One region of the Rhodococcus sp. NPDC003318 genome, then DNA from elsewhere that is predicted to be linked to it. Evidence: riboswitches for the same ligand, from Rfam matches in the RefSeq annotation. Region 1 holds a riboswitch; each other region holds the start of a gene.
The links. A riboswitch is a leader RNA that binds a small molecule or an ion and turns the genes downstream of it on or off. The one in region 1 is predicted to bind cobalamin.
Positions count from the first base shown of each region.

Region 2: another riboswitch for cobalamin. It lies ahead of ACFYVR_RS13660 (ABC transporter substrate-binding protein); the one in region 1 lies ahead of cobN (cobaltochelatase subunit CobN).
Region 3: another riboswitch for cobalamin. It lies ahead of ACFYVR_RS12390 (ABC transporter substrate-binding protein); the one in region 1 lies ahead of cobN (cobaltochelatase subunit CobN).
Region 4: another riboswitch for cobalamin. It lies ahead of ACFYVR_RS05595 (CbtB domain-containing protein); the one in region 1 lies ahead of cobN (cobaltochelatase subunit CobN).

Region 1 covers NZ_JBIAOU010000001.1:162,716-167,332, forward strand. Annotated here, with positions in the region: gene cobN (cobaltochelatase subunit CobN) at 1-2,411, opposite strand, end outside; cobalamin riboswitch at 2,443-2,583, opposite strand; gene cobG (precorrin-3B synthase) at 2,587-3,744, shown strand; gene ACFYVR_RS00720 (precorrin-8X methylmutase) at 3,763-4,389, shown strand; gene cobJ (precorrin-3B C(17)-methyltransferase) at 4,389-4,617, shown strand, end outside.
Region 2 covers NZ_JBIAOU010000007.1:35,578-40,194, reverse strand. Annotated here, with positions in the region: gene ACFYVR_RS13675 (alpha-hydroxy-acid oxidizing protein) at 1-499, shown strand, start outside; gene ACFYVR_RS13670 (MarR family winged helix-turn-helix transcriptional regulator) at 528-1,022, shown strand; tRNA gene ACFYVR_RS13665 (tRNA-Ser) at 1,074-1,158, shown strand; cobalamin riboswitch at 1,258-1,384, shown strand; gene ACFYVR_RS13660 (ABC transporter substrate-binding protein) at 1,443-2,438, shown strand; gene ACFYVR_RS13655 (class I SAM-dependent methyltransferase) at 2,435-2,836, shown strand; gene ACFYVR_RS13650 (hypothetical protein) at 2,833-3,981, opposite strand; gene ACFYVR_RS13645 (metal-dependent hydrolase) at 3,981-4,617, opposite strand, start outside.
Region 3 covers NZ_JBIAOU010000006.1:45,572-50,188, reverse strand. Annotated here, with positions in the region: gene pcrA (DNA helicase PcrA) at 1-982, opposite strand, end outside; gene ACFYVR_RS12395 (chorismate mutase) at 1,274-1,576, shown strand; cobalamin riboswitch at 1,683-1,820, shown strand; gene ACFYVR_RS12390 (ABC transporter substrate-binding protein) at 1,864-2,919, shown strand; gene ACFYVR_RS12385 (FecCD family ABC transporter permease) at 2,991-3,995, shown strand; gene ACFYVR_RS12380 (ABC transporter ATP-binding protein) at 4,012-4,617, shown strand, end outside.
Region 4 covers NZ_JBIAOU010000002.1:75,832-80,448, reverse strand. Annotated here, with positions in the region: gene mhuD (mycobilin-forming heme oxygenase MhuD) at 1-149, shown strand, start outside; gene ACFYVR_RS05605 (helix-turn-helix domain-containing protein) at 195-983, opposite strand; gene ACFYVR_RS05600 (nuclear transport factor 2 family protein) at 1,117-1,479, shown strand; cobalamin riboswitch at 1,506-1,630, shown strand; gene ACFYVR_RS05595 (CbtB domain-containing protein) at 1,660-1,854, shown strand; gene ACFYVR_RS05590 (CbtA family protein) at 1,845-2,612, shown strand; gene ACFYVR_RS05585 (DsbA family protein) at 2,762-3,490, opposite strand; gene ACFYVR_RS05580 (OsmC family protein) at 4,216-4,617, opposite strand, start outside.

The DNA of each region.
Region 1 (4,617 bases):
CGCAGCGGCGACCCGCTCGGTCCGGGTTCGACGAACCGGCCGTCCAGGGCGCGCAGCACCTGCTCGATCTCGCGTCCCGTGCCGCGCAGCCGCGGGACCACCTCGGCGGCGGCGAACTCGAGCACCCGGATCACGTCCGATCCGTGGGCGGCCCCGATCTCCGCGGCGGCGGCGGGATCCCAGTCGGCCTTCTGCAGCGCGGCCACCAGGCCGTGTGCGGTCTGCTCGATCTCGTCGACGCGGCCGCGGTTCTCGTCGCCCGCCTCGCTGAGCCCCAAGGCTTCCCGAAGGCCGGGCACGGTGCGCTCGCCGCCCCACATCTGCTTGGCGCGCAGCACCGCGAGCACCAGCTCGACCTCGGCGTCCCCGTCCGGGGCCTGCCCGAGGACGTGCAGTCCGTCGCGGATCTGGACGTCCTTGATCTCGCACAGCCAGCCGTCGACGTGCAGCAGCATGTCGTCGAACACGTCCTCCTCCGGGCGTTCGGCGAGCCCGAGGTCGTGGTCCATCTTGGCCGCGCGCATCAGCGTCCAGATCTGCTGGCGGATCGCGGGCAGCTTCGACGGATCGAGCGCGGAGATGTTCGAGTGCTCGTCGAGCAGCTGCTCGAGCCGGGAGATGTCGCCGTACGACTCGGCCCGCGCCATCGGCGGAATCAGGTGGTCGACGAGGGTGGCGTGGGCGCGGCGCTTGGCCTGGGTGCCCTCGCCGGGGTCGTTGACGAGGAACGGGTAGACCAGGGGCAGCTCCCCGAGCGCGGCGTCGGTGCCGCACGAGGCGGACATGCCGAGGGTCTTGCCGGGCAGCCACTCGAGGTTGCCGTGCTTGCCGAGGTGCACGATCGCGTCGGCACCGAACCCGCCCTGCTCGGTCGCGGCGGCGATCCACCGGTAGGCGGCGAGGTAGTGGTGGCTCGGCGGCAGGTCGGGGTCGTGGTAGATCGCGACCGGGTTCTCCCCGAAGCCGCGGGGCGGTTGGACCATCAGCACGACGTTCCCGACCCGCAGGGCGGCGATGACGATCTCGCCCGCCGGGTCGGCGCTGCGGTCGACGTACAGCTCGCCCGGGGCGGCGCCCCAGTGCTCCTCGACGGCCTCCCGGAAGTCGGCGGGCAGCGTGGCGAACCACTCCCGATAACGTGCCGCGGAGATGCGAATCGGGTTGCCCTCCAACTGTTCCGCGGTCAGCCAGTCCGGGTCCTGACCGCCGGCCGCGATCAGCGCGTGGATCAGCGCGTCACCGTCCCCGGACGCCAGCCCGGGCAGCGCGTCCTCGCCGTCCGCCGGGCCGAGGTCGTAACCGGCGTCCCGCATCGCGGTCAGCAGCGCGATCGCGCTCGCCGGGGTGTCGAGTCCGACGGCGTTGCCGATCCGCGCGTGCTTCGTCGGGTACGCCGACAGCATCAGCGCGATCCGCTTGTCGGGGTTGGCGACGTGACGCAGTCGCGCGTGCCGCACCGCGATCCCGGCGACCCGGGCCGCCCGTTCGGTGTCGGGCACGTAGCTGGTCAGTCCGTCTGCGTCGATCTCCTTGAACGAGAACGGCACCGTGATGATGCGGCCGTCGAACTCCGGCACCGCGACCTGGGTGGCGACGTCCATCGGCGAGAGCCCGTCGTCGTTGGCCTCCCACGCCTCCCGGCTGCTGGTCAGGCACAGGCCCTGCAGGATCGGCACGTCCAGGGCGGCGAGGGCGGTGACGTCCCACGACTCGTCGTCCTCGCCGGCGGACGCGCTCGCCGGCTTCGTGCCGCCGGCCGCGAGGACCGTGACGACCATCGCGTCCACGGTGCCGAGCACGTCGAGCAGTTCGGGTTCCGCGGTGCGCAGAGACGCGCAGAAAATCGGCAGCGGCCGGGCGCCCCGATCCTCGACGGCCCGGCACAGCGCCTCGACGTACGCGGTGTTCCCGGCCAGGTGCTGCGCGCGGTAGTAGAGCACCGCCACCACCGGTGAGTCCTTCCGGTCCGTCTGCGGGCCGGAAGGACTCACGGGGGCGAATCCCCAGGTGGGGGTGTGCACCGGCGGTTCGAACCCGACACCGGTGAGCAGCACCGTGTCGGACAGGAAGCCGTACAGGTTCGTCAGGTTGTCCGCGCCGCCCTCGGCCAGATAGTTGTGGGCCTGCGCCGCGACGTTGCCCGGCACCGTGGACAACTCCATCAGCTCGGCGTCGGGTGCGAGTTCACCACCGAGGACGACGGTGGGTGTGCCCGCTGCCAGCACCGCGTCCAGGCCGTCCTCCCACGCACGACGTCCGCCGAGGATCCGGACGATCACCAGGTCGACGCCGTCGAGGAGGGCCGGCAGGTCGTCGACGAGCAGGCGCGCGGGGTTCGCCCACCGGTAGTCGGCGCCGCTGGCGCGGGCGCTGAGCAGGTCGGTGTCGGACGTCGACAGCAGCAGGATCACGATGCCTCCTCGGGGTTTCGCGCCCCACTCGGTCTGGGACGGCAGCGTCGGAGGGTCTGACTCCCCGGAGTCCGGGTCACAGTGGCGCGACCGCACCGGAATCGCACCGGTTTCCTCTCGAGCTGCCGCAATCGCCGCTGATCGTACCGGTGCCGTCACCGTAGGCTGGAGGGCGATGTCCGATATCGAATCCCCGGCCCCCCGGTCCCGCCCCGACGCGTGCCCCGGCGCGTTGCAGGTGCACGAGGCCGCCGACGGCGCACTGTCCCGGGTCCGACTGCCCGGCGGTGCACTCACCCACGCTCAGCTCCAGGTCCTCGCCGATGCCGCCCGCGACCTGGGCAACGGCGAACTCGAACTGACGTCCCGCGGCAACATCCAGCTTCGGGCCGTGACCGATCCCGCCGCCTTCGCCGACCGGCTCGCCGCGGCGGGACTGCTGCCCTCGCCGACCCACGAACGGGTCCGCAACATCCTCGCCTCCCCGCTGTCGGGTCGGATCGGCGGAATCGCGGACGTCCGCGGGTGGGCCTCGGCTCTCGACGCCGGTCTCATGGCCGATCCCGACCTCGCCGACCTGCCGGGCCGCGTCCTGTTCACCCTCGACGACGGCCGCGGCGACGTGACGGGGCTGCAGGGCGACCTCGGGCTGCACGCCGTCACGGCGACCGAGGTGGCCCTGACACTCGCCGGTGCCGATCACGGCGTCCGGCTGACCGCCGAGGGTGCGGTCGCGACCCTGCTCGACGCGGCCCGGGCGCTGCGCGAGATCCGCGGCACGCAGTGGCGGCTGCAGGAGATCGAGGACGGCCCGCGCCGGGTGCTCGCCCGGTTGGGTGTGACCGCCACGGCGGACCCCGTCGACCTGGCGGCGCCGGAGTCGGCGGGCCCGATCGGGTGGCTCGACCAGCCCGACGGCACGGTCACCCTCGCGGCAGGCCTGAGGTTCGGGGTGCTGCCCGCCCGGCTGGCGGACTTCCTGGTGGCCGTCGAGCATCCGATCACGGTCACTCCCTGGCGGTCGGTGCTGCTGCACGACCTTGACGAGGGCGTCGCCGAACAGGTGGTGCGCATCCTCGCGCCGATGGGGCTGATCTTCGACGCGAACTCCCCGTGGCTGCAGGTCACTGCCTGCACCGGACGTCCCGGCTGCGCGAAGTCCCTCGCCGACGTCCGCGGGGACGCCGTCGCCGCGGTCGAGTCCGGTGCGCTGCCCGCCGACGGCCGCCAGCACTGGGCCGGCTGCGAGCGGCGGTGCGGGCGCCCCCGCGGTGAGGTGACCGATGTGGTCGCCACCGGCGACGGCTACCGGGTGGACCCGCCGACACCCTGACCCCATATCGTTGGGTGCATGACCGACTACATCCGCGACGGCGCCGAGATCTACCGCCAGTCGTTCGCCACGATCCGGGCCGAAGCCGACCTGTCGAGGTTCCCCGCGGACGTTGCCCAGGCGGTCGTCCGGATGATCCACGCGTGCGGCCAGGTCGATCTGACCGACGACGTCGCGTTCAGCCCCGGGGTCGTCTCCGCGGCACGCGCCGCGCTCCGCGACGGGGCGCCGATCTTCTGCGACGCGACGATGGTCGCGTCCGGGGTGACGCGAAAGCGCTTGCCCGCGCACAACGATGTGGTGTGCCTGCTGGGTGACCCGCGCACGCCCGTGATCGCCGAGAAGCTCGGCAACACCCGATCCGCTGCCGCGCTGGAACTGTGGGGTCCGAAGCTCGAGGGTGCCGTCGTCGCGATCGGCAACGCCCCGACCGCGCTGTTCCACCTGCTCGACATGCTCGATCAGGGTGCGCCCCGGCCCGCGGCGATCATCGGCTGCCCGGTCGGGTTCATCGGCGCCGCAGAGTCCAAGGAGGACCTGATCGTTCGCGCCGGCGACATCGACTACCTCGCGGTACGGGGGCGCCGCGGTGGCAGCGCCATCACCGCGGCCGCGCTGAACGCGATCGCGACGGAGGTCGAGTGATGGCGGGCACACTCTGGGGCATCGGACTCGGGCCCGGCGACCCGGAACTGGTCACGGTCAAGGCCGCCCGGATCATCGGCGAGGCGGACGTCGTCGCGTTCCACAGCGCCCGGCACGGCCGCAGCATCTCCCGGGCCGTCGCCGCGCCCTACCTGCGCGAGGGCCAGATCGAGGAACACCTCGTGTACCCGGTGACCACCGAGACGGTCGACCACCCCGGCGGTTACC
Region 2 (4,617 bases), on a different contig from region 1:
CGAGGCGATGCAGATGGCGGTGCTGACGTGGGTGTCGATGTTCGGCAATCACGCCCTCCGCACGAGGGACGTTGCACGACTGCGGGACTGGACCGACCTGCCGATCGTGGTGAAGGGCATCGTGCATCCCGACGACGCCCGCGAGGTGATCGACGCAGGCGCGTCCGGTGTCGTGGTGAGCAACCACGGTGGCCGTCAGGTCGACGGGGCGATCGCCGCGCTCGACGCCCTCCCCGAGGTCGCCGCCGCGATCGGGGACCGGGCGGCCGTGCTGCTCGACTCCGGGATCCGCAGCGGCGCGGACGTGATGAAGGCGCTGGCGCTCGGCGCGGACGCCGTCCTGTACGGCCGTCCGTGGGTGTACGGCCTCGGACTCGCGGGTGCAGACGGAGTGCGGCACGCGCTGCGGATGCTGCTCGCGGACTTCGACGTCAACATGGGCCTCGCCGGTTTCGCGACCGTCGCCGAGTTGGATCCGTCGATCCTTCGCGCCACCTGAGCGGTCCCCCGCTCACTAGAATGGCGGGGTGGCAACAGAGATTGCAGATGAGACGGCGGCGTCTCCGCACTGGCTCGACGCGGCGGAGATGCGTGCCTGGCGGGGGTTCATCGAGGGCAGTCAGCGCCTGATGGAGGTGCTCAACCGGGAGCTGCAGAGCCGACACCAGATCTCCCTGGCGGACTACCGGATCCTCGTGATCCTGTCGGAGTCGCCCGACGGGTCGGTCCGGATGAGCGAGCTCGCGGACGGGATCCTCTCGTCCCGCAGCCGCCTCACCCACCAGGTGCGGCGGATGGAGACGGACGACCTCGTCACCCGCAGCACCTGTGTCGAGGACGGCCGCGGCGTGCTCGCCCTGATCACACCGCACGGCCGCAGCAAACTCGCCGAAGCCGCTCCCACCCACCTCAACGGGGTGCGGAACTACCTGATCGACCTGCTCGACGCGAAGGAACTCGACGCCGTCGGCACCGTGTTCGAGAAGGTCGACGCCGCCCTGGACGCCCGCCCGGAGGTGTGACGCGCCGGGCGGGTTCGTCCCCGGTTGCGCCCGGCGGCTAGGATTCGCCACGGAAGCGTGGCAGAGCGGCCGAATGCACTCGCCTTGAAAGCGAGCGTCGTGAGAGCGACCGGGGGTTCAAATCCCTCCGCTTCCGCAGCTGGCCCCTCACCTGTTGATGCAGGTGAGGGGCCTTTCTCGTGCCACGAACCGGTCCGCGCGGCACGTCGGCGGGGCCCGGCTGAGTCCGTGCCTGCTAGATTCCGCGATGCCAGGCAATCCCGACAATCGGGATCAGGTGGAATCCGGTGGGAATCCGGAACTGACGCGCAACGGTGTGGGGTGACGCCCCGAGTCCGGTCGCCTGCTGGGTCGGTGAACTGTCGCCGGCATTTCTCGTGTGGACGCTCGCGTGCGGCGTCCGCAGGAAGTTGACGTGTCATGAAGCAACATGTCCGAATGGCGGCCGCCGGGATCGCGGCCGCGACACTGGTCGGGATGGCGGGATGCGGCGCCGAGGAGGCGGCCGACCACGATGCCCCGACGGCCCTCACGAACTGCGACACCACGGTGTCGCTCGACGCTCCCGTCGAGCGGGCGATCGCCGTCAATCAGCCGGCGGCCGAGCTGCTGCTGAGCCTCGGCGTCGAGGATCGCCTCGCCGGTCTCGCGTTCGTCGACGATCCGGTCCTTCCCGAACTCGAACAGCGGGCGTCCGAGGTGTTCCGGTTCGACGACGAGTTCCCCTCGTTCGAGGCCGTCCTCGATCGCGACCCGGATCTCGTCTACACCACGTTCGACTACACCTTCTCCGCCGAGGGAATCGCCGACCGGCAGCGGTTCACAGATCTCGGCGTCGCGACGTACCAGTCCCCGAGCGAATGCGGCGGCCAGGACGCCGTGCAGGATTCGGAACTGACGCTCGACGACCTGTACGCCGAAATCGGCGACGTCTCCACGCTGTTCGGCGTTTCCGAGCGCGGTGACGCACTCGTGGCGGACCTGCGATCCCGTGCGGAGGCGGCGGCCGACGGCATCGATCCGTCCGGGGTCACGCTCGCCTGGTGGTACGCGGGCACCGCGACGCCGTACATCGCGGGCTGCTGCGGGGCGCCCGGGATCATGACTCGCGAGGTCGGGGCGGTGAACGCCTTCGCCGACAGTCGGCAGCTGTGGCCCGAAATCGGCTGGGAGAGTGTTCTGGACCGTGATCCGGCGGTGCTGGTGCTCGCGGATCTCGGACGTGGCGGGGATGGCGACAGCGCCGAGGCGAAGATCCGGTTCCTCGAATCCGATCCGGTGGCGAGTCGACTCACCGCGGTGCAGAACAAGCGGTACATCGTCATCAGCGGTACCACGATGGATCCGTCGATCCGCAACGTCGCGGGCATCGAGGAACTCGCCGCGGGGCTGCGCGACCTCGGGGTTGCGCAGTGAAGTCGGCGGAGCTCGTCGAGCGCTGGGATCGTCAGCAGGCCGCCTACATCGCTGACCGGGAAGTGCTTTTCGGCGTGATGCTCGACGCGCTGGAGCTCGCCGTCGGAACCGATTTCACCGCGGTCGATCTCGCCTGCGGACCAGGATCGCTCAGCGGCCGGATCCTCGACCGGTTCCCGGATGCGCGGGTGGTGGCTCTCGACCACGATCCGATGCTCCTCGAACTGGCCCGCGAACACCTGGCGGGGCACGGCGACCGGGTCCGGTTCGCCGGGCGGGACGCGACCCCGCCGACCACGGTGCAGTTCCAGCTCGCCGCGCTCCGGCAGGCCGGGTTCGCGGAGTCGGGCACGTTGTGGCAGCTGTTCGACGACTACGTCGTCTACGGAGCCGCCTAGGTTGCCGCCGGTGTGCTCACCGCCGCGGAGTCGGCATCCGACTTCGGCCGCGGCACGGTGAATGTGGCGACGACGCAGGTGATCGCGATGGCGAAGCAGCCGGCCGTGTACCAGAGGCTGCCGATCGGGTCGCCGTTGTCGGTGACGCCGTCGACGGCGCCGAACCAGTCGGGCAGCGCCGTCGCCCACAGGACGGCCATGACGGCCAGATACACGACGGCGTACCAGCGGACGAAGTCGTTGCCGTACGCCGGGATGTCGGTGTCGTCGCGGCGCAGCCGCGACCACTGCCGGGCGAGGACCACGACCGCGACCACGGTCAGGACGACCAGTTCGGCGGCGTAGAGGAATCCGCGGACGGTGTCGCTGCCCGCCCCGAACACCGTCGCGGGGAGGGGCAGGATGAAGGTGCCCAGCGACGCCAGCAGTCCGATCACCACTGTGCGCCAGACCAATTGGAGGCCCGTGAAGTGCTCGCCGCGGTCGACGTGACGGCCGACGAACAGTTGGACGCAGAAGGCGAGGGACATCGGCCACAGCGCGGCGAACACGACCACACTCGGCAGCGGAACCGAATCGAACATCGGCTGGTTGACGGGGTTGTCGAGGGACCACTCCCACCACCGCAGTTGCGGGCCTGTGTGGTCGAAGATCTCGTAGAAGGCGTGGTGGACGAATCCGACGCAGACGGCGCCGACGAGGACGCCGTACCGCCGGAACACGCCGAGCATCCTGACGATCTCGAAGGCGATCGTGGTCATCAGCGGGTAGATCGCGACGATGTACAGCGGGAGCCGGCCCCACAGGAAGTCGACGGTGAACACGTTGTGCGCGAACATCGTGTCGACGTGATCCTCGATGCCGAAGGCGGCCGGGAAGTACAGCGGCGGTTCGATGACGAACAGGTAGGCGGTCGCGCCGAACCAGAGCACCAGATTGGTCGGGTCACCGTGGCGCCGCAGCCGCGCGATCGCGAGGACTAGGGCGAGCAGCGAGCCGAGCACGACGGTGAACTCGAGCACCGGCAGCGTCCAGTTCTCGAGTGTGGTGGGGCTGCGGAACTCGACGAGTCCGCCGGCCTCCGCGCACGAGAAGCCGAGGCGGGTCGCGAGGTCGGCGAAGGTGGGGGAGCACAGGTCCGCCATCAGTTGGCCTCCGATACCGCCGGGGCGGGCCGCGGCGCTCGGGTGTCGGCGGTGTACCAGCGGGTGCAGTCGTAGCCGGCGTCGTACCGCTCGAACCACCGGCCGGCCAGCGCGGGCAGTTTCTCGTGTGTCGGATCGTGTTTCGGCATCTGGCTGCGGATGATGCCGGACAGGGCGGTGAGCTGTTCACCGCGGGGGAGCCCGTCGAACGCGCGCGGCATCGTGCCCTTGGTGAGGTAGGGCGCGACGAAGGTGAGCACCTTCTGCTTGGTGCGGTGCATCGCGAACATCGACAGCGCGTCGACCTTGCGGTCCCCGATCGGCACGTGCTGGTTGAACCCGGCGCACGCGATCCGGATCACCTTCATCACGTGCGCGAAGATCGACGGCGCCATCCGCATCCGGTAGAGCTCGCTTCCGACAACGGAATTGAAGATGATCAGTGCGGAACTGCGGTGTTCGACCTCCTCGACGAAGTGCCAGAGGAACAGGGAGGCGACCCGGTCGTCGCCGGGCCGGAACAGGGTGGCGTCATGGTCGAGCATCAGCTTGAACACCGGCGTGAAGGTCGCCTCGAGATCGGCGGTGTACGCGAGCCGGTACTCGACGGAGGTCGCCTCGGTGAGGAGGTCGAAC
Region 3 (4,617 bases), on a different contig from region 1:
GGCCGGTGTTGCGGGCGATCACCGCGTTGGCCGCCGACAGGATGTTCTGGGTGGAGCGGTAGTTCTGTTCGAGCAGGATCGTCCGGGCCTGCGGGTAGTCCCGCTCGAACTCCTCGATGTTGCGGATCGTCGCGCCACGGAAGGCGTAGATGGACTGGTCCGCGTCACCGACGACGCACAGCTCCGACGGCGGGACGGGGCCGGCACCCTCCTCGCCGACGAGGGTGCGCACGAGGACGTATTGGGCGTGGTTGGTGTCCTGGTACTCGTCGACGAGGACGTGCCGGAACCGGCGCCGGTAGTACTCGGCGACCTGCGGGTGGTTCTGGAGCAGCGCGACCGTCTCGCCGATCAGGTCGTCGAAGTCGAGCGCGTTGGCCGCCCGCAGCCGGGCCTGGTAGTGGCCGTACACCCGCGCGACGAGGCGGACGACCTCGTTGGTCTCGAGTTCCGCGTTGGCCGCGGCCTCCTCGGGACCGATCAGCTCGTTCTTCAGGTTCGAGATGTGGGTGGCCAGCAGCCGCGCCGAGTACTTCTTCTGGTCGATCTCGAGATCCTTGGAGATCATCGTCAGCAGCCGGCGCGAGTCGTCGGCGTCGTAGATCGTGAAGTTCGAATTCAGCCCCGGCAGCAGCGCGGCCTGCATGCGCAGGATCCGCACACAGCTCGAGTGGAAGGTTGCGACCCACATGCTGTTGGCGCGGGGTCCGACGAGTTGGGCGACGCGCTCGCGCATCTCGGCGGCCGCCTTGTTCGTGAACGTGATCGCCAGGACCTGCCCGGGAGTGACGTCCCGCTCCGCGAGCAGGTACGCGATGCGGCGGGTCAGCACCGCAGTCTTGCCCGACCCTGCGCCCGCGACGATCAGCAACGGCGATCCCTGGTGCACGACCGCCTCGCGCTGCTGCGGATTCAGTCCGGCCAGGAGGGCGTCGGTCGAGGTGCGGGTACCGGCGTGAGCTGCCGCGGAGAATGTGTTCATCGCCTGTCCACGCTACCGCTGTGCACCGACATCGGGCTGCCCGCCCACGACCCGTGTGCACCCACGACCCGCCGCGCCCGGTCGGGCATGGCAAAATGGGGTCATGCTCAGTGCCGACGCTCGCCACCCCTGGCGATTTTTCTACGGGTACCGGACTCCGGTGCCCGTGGCCTGAACAACCCACGAGCCCCGCGGTCCGCAGCGATCCGGGGCTCTTTTCGTGAGAGGGCCTGGATCGGGTAACGACCCGCGGGACCGAGAACGATCCAGTTTCTGACACGAGGAGAAGACATGGGCGCCCCCATCTCGCCGAACAACAACGCCGAGAACGACACCGACCTGCCGACCAGCGAGGCCGAGATCGACGAGCTCCGCAAGGAGATCGACCGCCTCGACGCGGAGATCCTCGCCGCGATCAAGCGCCGCAGCGAGGTGTCCCAGGTGATCGGCCGCACCCGCATGGCGTCGGGCGGTCCGCGCCTCGTGCACAGCCGTGAGATGAAGGTGCTCGAGCGGTTCAGTGAGCTCGGCCAGGAGGGTCACACCCTGGCGATGCTGCTGCTGCGCCTGGGGCGCGGTCCGCTGGGCCGGTAACTCCGCTCGGGCCTGCGACTCCTCTTCGGCGCCGGTGACGACGAGGCCCCGGCAACCTCGGAGGAACGCAGCGCGATACCCGGACATACCGGGCGATGCTCGCGAGGTATACGGTGACGGTGGCCGCCCGTGCGGCCCCGATCGGCGAGGGAACCCGGTGCGAATCCGGGACTGACGCGCAGCGGTGACGGCCCTGTTCACGTGGGCCGAAGTCCGGATGCTCGCGGATCGGGTCAGGTGAGACTCTCGGCCCCGCGACTGGGCCCTGAACGAGGAGTTCCCGCTTCGTGCGTATTCGTTTCCTCCGCTGTGCCGCCGTGCTCGCCGCAGCTGCCACGCTGCTGCTGACCGGCTGCTCGGGTTCCGCAGCCACCGACGACGAGCCGTCGACGGCCGCGACCGGGTATCCCGTCACGCTCTCGAACTGCGGCCGCACCGTCACCGTCGATGCGCCGCCGCACCGTGTCGTCTCCCTCAACCAGGCGTCGACGGAGATCCTGCTCTCCCTCGGACTCGCGGACCGCATGGTCGGCACCGCGACGTGGACGGATCCGGTCCGTGAGAACCTGGCTGCCGCGAATGCGACGGTGCCGCGGCTCGCCGACAACAAGCCGTCGCTCGAGGTGGTGCTCGACGCCGAGCCGGATTTCGTCACCGCGTCGTTCGGGTCGTCGATCGGCGACGGCGGCAGTGCGGGCCGCGACCAGTTCGAGTCGCTCGGTGTGCCGACCTACCTGTCCCCCACCGACAACGGGTGCGGCGGCGACGTGTCCTCGGCGTCGAACGCGGACGGCGCCCGCACCGAGCCGTTGACCCTCGACAGCGTCTACCGGGAGATCCGCGAACTGGCCGCGATCTTCGACGTCCGCGAGCGCGGTGAGGGGTTCGTCGCCGAGTTGCAGCAGCGGTACGCGACGGCAGCGGACACCGTGGACGCTGCCGGTGTCTCGCTCGCGTTCTGGTTCGCCGACACGAAGACCCCGTACATGGCGGGCTGCTGCGGGTCGTCCGGGATCATCGCGCGCGCGGTCGGCGCCACCAACGTCTTCGCCGACACCACCGACGAGTGGCCGCAGGTCTCCTGGGAGACGGTCGCGGACCGCGATCCGACCGCGCTGGTCCTCGCCGACCTGAGCCGGCGCAGCATCGACGGCGACGCTCTCGACAGCAAGATCGCCTTCCTCGAGTCGAACCCGGTGACGTCACAGCTGCCCGCGGTCCAGCAGAAGCGGTACATCGTCGTGAGCGGGGCGGACATGAACCCCACCATCCGCACCGTCGACGGCGTCGAGAAGGTGGCGGGGGCGCTGCAGCAGTGGAACCTCGTCACCCCGCAGCCGTGACGCCGACGGTCGCCGCGGAACGGGCGACGGCCCCGACCCCGACCCCGACCCCGCGACGCGAGTCGAAGGCCCTGCTTCCGGCGGTGCTGCTCGGTGGACTTGCCGTCCTGGTGGCCTCGATCGCCGTGACCGTCACGATCGGGCCGGCGAACCTGTCGGTCCGCGACGTGTACGCGGTGATCCTCGAGCACTGGGGCATCGGGTCGTCGGGGCTGACCCGGCTGCAGGACGGCATCGTCTGGGAGTTGCGGCTGCCCAGGACCCTGCTCGCGGCGGTGTGCGGCGCCGGGCTGGCGCTGTGCGGGGCGATCATGCAGTCGCTGCTGCGCAATCCGTTGGCCGATCCGTTCGTCCTCGGCATCTCGTCCGGCGCGTCGACCGGGGCGGTGCTGGTGGCGGTGCTCGGCATCGGCGGCGGCGCGATCTCGCTCTCGACGGGCGCGTTCGTGGGTGCGGTCGTGGCCTTCGGCGCGGTCCTCGCCCTGGCGGCGGGGGCCGGCGGCGGCACCGCGAAGGTGCTCCTCGCCGGTGTCGCGGGCACCCAACTGTTCTCGGCGTTGACCTCGTTCGTCGTGATGTCCTCCGCGGACGCCGAGCAGACCCGCGGCGTGCTGTTCTGGCTGCTCGGGTCGCTCAGCGGCGCGGACTGGACCGACGTGGCGCTGTGCGGCGCCGTCACCGTCGTCGGGGTCACGGTGTGCCTGGCGGTGGCGTCGTCGCTGGACGCGATGACGTTCGGCAACTCGTCGGCGGCCTCCCTCGGTGTCCCGGTCGGCACGATCCGCACGCTGCTGCTCACCGTCACGGCGCTGATCACCGCGGCACTGGTCAGTGCCGCGGGTGCGATCGGGTTCGTCGGGCTGGTGCTGCCGCACGCGGCCCGGTTCCTCGTCGGTCCGCGGCACAGCCGGCTGCTGCCCGCGACCGCCCTGATCGGCGCGATCTTCATGGTGTGGGTGGATGCGGTCGCCCGCACCGTGTTCGCGCCGCAGGAGATCCCGGTCGGTGTCGTGACCGCCCTGATCGGTGTGCCGGCCTTCGCGCTCGTCCTCTTCCGGATGGGGAGGACCTCGTGACGCGGTGGGGGCACTGATGCCCCTGCACGCGAAGAACATCACGTGGAGCCGCGGCGGCAACCTGGTCGTCGACGGCGTCACGATCGAACCGCATCGGGGCGAGACGATCGGGCTGCTCGGGCCGAACGGTTCCGGGAAGTCGTCGCTGCTCGGTGTGCTCGCGGGCGTGCACCGCCCCGACGAGGGGCAGGTGCTGCTGGACGGGAGCGACATCCGTGCCCTGCGACGCCGGCAGGTCGCGCGTCGCGTCGCGACCGTCGAACAGCACGCCGACACCGAGATCGACATCACCGTCGCGAATGTCGTTCGCCTCGGCCGGATCCCGCACCGCGGCCCGTTCGGCGGGGACGATACCGCTGACCGCGCCGCGATCGAGCGGGCGCTGGCGCGCACCGGGATGACCGAGCACGCCCACCGCCGCTGGCACACCCTCTCGGGCGGCGAACGTCAGCGGGTGCAGATCGCCCGCGCGCTGGCCCAGGAACCGGACGAGATCCTGCTCGACGAGCCGACCAACCACCTCGACATCGCGCACCAGCTCGACATTCTCGCCCTGGTCGCCGAACTGCCGATGACCAGCTACATCGCCCTGCACGACCTGAACCTGGCCGCGATGTTCTGC
Region 4 (4,617 bases), on a different contig from region 1:
CGCAGTGGGAGTCCGAGGACGCCTTCGCGGCCTGGCGCAACGGCGACGCCCGGGCGGCGCACGCCGGTGAGGCGAAGAAGCCGGTCGCGACCGGCGCCTCCCTGCTCGAGTTCGAGGTCGTCCTCGACGTCCCCGCGAAGCAGGCCTGACCCGTCCCCCGCGCACCGGTCGTCGCACGACGGCCGGTGCCTTCGTCATCCCACGTGTTCGCGCAGGGCTGCCGCCGTGGCCGCGTCCACCGGATGGAACGTCTCGATCGCCAACTCGGCGACGGTGACGTCCAGCGGAGTGCCGAAGACCGTCGTAGTACTGAGGAACTCCAGTTCTCCTGCGACCGTGCGGATTCGGATCGGCACCACGAGCGCGCCCGGTTCCGGGTCGACGGCGGCGTCGCCGCACGGATAGCCCGCCAACTCCGCCGCGAGGCCACCGAGCACCGTGTCTCCGGTCACCGCGATCTGATGTTCGAGTCGATGCATCAAGTGCGCCCGCCACTGGCCGAGATTGACGATCCGCGGCGCCATGCCCTCCGGGTGCAGACTCAACCGCAGCACGTTCACCGGCGGCTCCAGCAGATGCCGCGCACACCCGTCGACGAGCACGGCGACCGCACCGTTGCCGTCGACGAGATTCCAGTGGCGGTCGACCACCACCGCCGGTGAGGGCAGGTACGCGTGCAGGATCTGCCCGATCGCCCGCGCCACCGACGCCATCGGAACGTCGCCGAGCCCGTGCTCCGGATAGGCCGGTGCGAACCCACCCGCGAGCAGAAGCGAATTGCGTTCCCGCAGAGGGATCTCCAGCTGTTCGGACAGCCGGATCAGCATCGCCCTGGTGGGCCGCGACCGCCCGGTCTCGAGGAAGCTGACGTGCCGGGCGGAGACGTCGGCGAGGCCGGCAAGCTGGAGCTGACTCATCCGGCGGCGTTCGCGCCACTGCCGCAACAGGACTCCGACGGGCCGATCCTCCACGAGCGTGGTCATGTCCCGAGCCTAGGCGTGTCCGCGGGAGCCGATCCATTACCTCCGAGGTAATCGACTCGGGCGCGCGGCGGCCGCCACAGTGGTGGACGTCGACCGGCCGCCCGGGCCGGCCCCCACCGATCGGAGAGACGACATGACCGAATTCGACGCCCTCGCAGCCAAGTACATCGCGGTGTGGAACGAGACCGACCCCGATGCCCGGCGGGTCGCGATCGAAGACCTGTGGACCCCCGACGGGCGGTACGTCGACCCGACGGTCGCGGCGCAGGGTCACGCGGACATCGACGCCACGATCGGAGCCGTGCAGGGCCGGTTCCCCGGTATGCGGTTCCGGCTCCGCGGCCCCGTGGACGGCCACCACGAACAGGCGCGCTTCGGTTGGCAACTCGGACCGGCCGGCGCCGAGGACCTCGTCGCGGGCTTCGACGTCATCGAGCGCGACGAGTCCGGACGGCTGGTGCACGTCCTGGGGTTCCTCGACAAGGTGCCGTCCTGACCGTGCCGATTGACAGCGCAGGCACCTCGGTGCGACAGTGCGCTGGTAATCGCGATGTCGACGGGAATCCGGTGCAATTCCGGAGCGGTCGCGCCACTGTGTTCGAGTGTCCACTCGACAGCCAGACCCCGTCGTCGTCGCACAGGGCTTTTGCGGGACGCGTTATCCCAGGAGGAACCAATGGCTGTCGTTCACACCCCCGACAGGTCGACCGCATCGGTCGGTGTCGCGTTGATCATCGCGGGCGTCGTCCTGCTCGCGATGCTGACCCTGTACCTGGTCGGTTTCGACCAGGGCGCGGTCTCGCGGACCGGCATGTACATGCACGAGCTCATGCATGACGGTCGGCACCTGCTGGGGCTTCCGTGCCACTGACCGACGCATTCTCGAAACTCCTCGTTCGTGGGCTGCTGGCCGGACTCGTCGCCGGCCTGCTCGCCGGTGCCGTCGCCTTCGTGATCGGCGAACCACACATCGACGCCGCCATCGCGATCGAGGAAGCCGCCTCCGCTCCGGCGGAGCATTCACACGAGACCACCACCGCACACACTCACGGCGACGACACCCTGGTCAGCCGGGACGGACAGCGGGTCGGACTGTTCCTCGCGACCACCCTCGCGGGGCTGGCGCTCGGAGCGATCTTCGCGGCCGTCGCACACTTCGCGCGGAGGCTGACAGCGCTGTCCGGTCCGGTGCTGGCGATGACGCTGGCCGGTCTCGGATGGCTCGCGATCGAGGCTGTGCCGTTCTTCAAGTACCCGGCGAATCCACCCGCGGTCGGGGACCCGGACACCATCGCCGAGCGCACCTGGTTGTGGCTGGCGTCGGTGGTCCTGGGACTGGTCGCGGTCGCGGCCGCGGTCCACATCGCGCGGCTCGCCGCGGCGTCCGGCTACCTGTCCGTCCGGGTCGGGGCACCGGTGCCGGCGTTCCTGGTGATCGTGGCGGTCGGCTACATCCTGCTGCCCGGCGTCAACGAGGTCGGGGACGACTTCCCCGCCACCCTGCTGTGGGAGTTCCGGATCTCGTCGCTCGCGATCCAGGCGACGCTGTGGCTCGCTCTCGGGGTCGGGTTCGCGTTTCTCACCGAGCGGGCCACGCGCTCCCGGCCCGTACTCGCCGCCGCGCACTGACCGACTTCCCCGTCCCGTCCCGCCCCACCCCGTCCCGCCCCACCCGGCTGAAGGTGGCCTTCGTTCGGACTGTCCGCACGAAGGTGGCCTTCAGCCGGTGGTGGGTGGGCCGGTGGTGGGTGGGTGAAGGCGGGTGGCGGCTGTGCCTGTCAGACCGCGCAGGATCCGTCGACGCACGCTCCGTCCGCGTCGGCGGAGCCGGCGAGGGTGACGATCGGGCTCGCGTCGGCGTAGGCCTTCTCCAGCAGCTGGGTGAAGACCTCGACGGGCTGCGCACCGGAGACGCCGATCGCGCGGTTGGCGACGAAGAACGGCACCCCGGAGATCCCGAGGGCACGGGCCTGCGCCAGGTCGTCGCGGACCCGCTCGGCCTCGGCGCCGGAGTCGAGAGCGGTCCGGACAGCGTCCGCGTCCAGCCCGACCTCGACGGCGATCGCGACCAGTTCCTCACGGTCGTCGATGACCCTGCCCTGCGCGAAGTGGGCACGGAACAGCGCGGCCATCACGTCCTCGCCGCGGTCACCCGCGACGTGGATCAGCCGATGCGCGTCGAACGTGTTGGCCGCTACGACGGTGTCGAAGTCCATCGTGAGCCCGTCCACGGCGGCGGTGTTCGCGACGTGCGCGAACATCTGCTTCACCTGGTCGGCAGGCATCCCCTTCATCTCCACCAGTGCGTCGACCTCGGCGCGACGCAGCCCGACCGGAGTGTCCGGGGACAGCTGGTACGACCGCCACACGACCTGCACCCGGTCGCGGTGCGGGAATCGGGCGAGGGCGGTTTCGAAGCGGTGCTTGCCGATGTAACACCACGGGCAGGCGATGTCGGACCACACCTCGAGCACGACGGCGGACTGGTCGGGAGATTCGATGCTCACAACTGGTTGAAACGTCCACCACCGCCGGATTTGTTCCGCGCGCCGCCACCCGGGTGCCGGATCCACGCCCGCGGCTGTGCCGGGTCGATCACGTCGTCGAACTCGAACGTCGTGCCCGCGTGCCGGGCCTTTCCGTGCTCGTACCACGGCAGGCGGCGCGCAGGGTGTCATCGCACCGGAGTCGTTGATCCGCTCGGTGAACCGGCGCCCGCCGGCCGTGGTTCGGCGACACCGGTTCGGGAAACTCACCGAGCGCGGCGTCCCCGTTCGACACTTCCGGAAAACAGTTCTCGACCCCGGACGCATGACGCCTCCGGGGTCGATTTGTACAGTGCCCGAATTGTTCTACGCGCGCGACTTACTTCGCGTTAGGACAATCCTTCACCCACTTCACATTTCCGTCGAAGTTGCAGCTGCCGGCATGGGTTCCGATGGCGAACGCCGGCGCGGCAGCCAGACCGAGAGGCAGGGCAATCATAGCGCCGACCAGGGCAATTTTGGCGGCGAGGTGGCGTGCGGGGGTGACGGCAGGAGTGGCCACAGAAATAGATCCTCACGTGGTGCGGCGTCGCGATTCCTCGGCGACGGAAATACCGAAGCCCTTCGCGAGGTGCCATTCTTCAGGGGGAATTCCGCGCCTCAGGGCGTCTTCACGCGTCGGCGCGGCGATATCCATGATAAATGAGCAACCGACAATTGGCGAGGACCAATCTTTTCTACGCCGATCAAATCAAGGCCGCGTCCAGCGTGATCTCGACCCCGGTCAGGGCCTTGCTGACCGGACACGACTCCTTCGCGGCCTGCGCGGCCTTCGCGAACCCGTCGGCGTCGAGGCCGTCGACCTCACCGCGGACGGTCAGGGTGATCCCGGTGAGCTTGAACCCGGGGTTGTCGGGTCCGAGGCCGACGACCGCGGTGACCTCGAGGCTCTGCGGAACCCCACCGGCCTCGCCGATCAGCGCGGACAGCTGCATCGCGTAGCAGGCCGAATGCGCCGCCGCGATCAGCTCCTCGGGACTGGTCGCGCCGTTCGCCTCGTCGGCGGCGCGCTTGGGGAACGACACGTCGAACGTCGCGAGACCCGAACTGGTCAGTTCGGTCTGGCCGGATCCCTCCTGGAGAGTTCC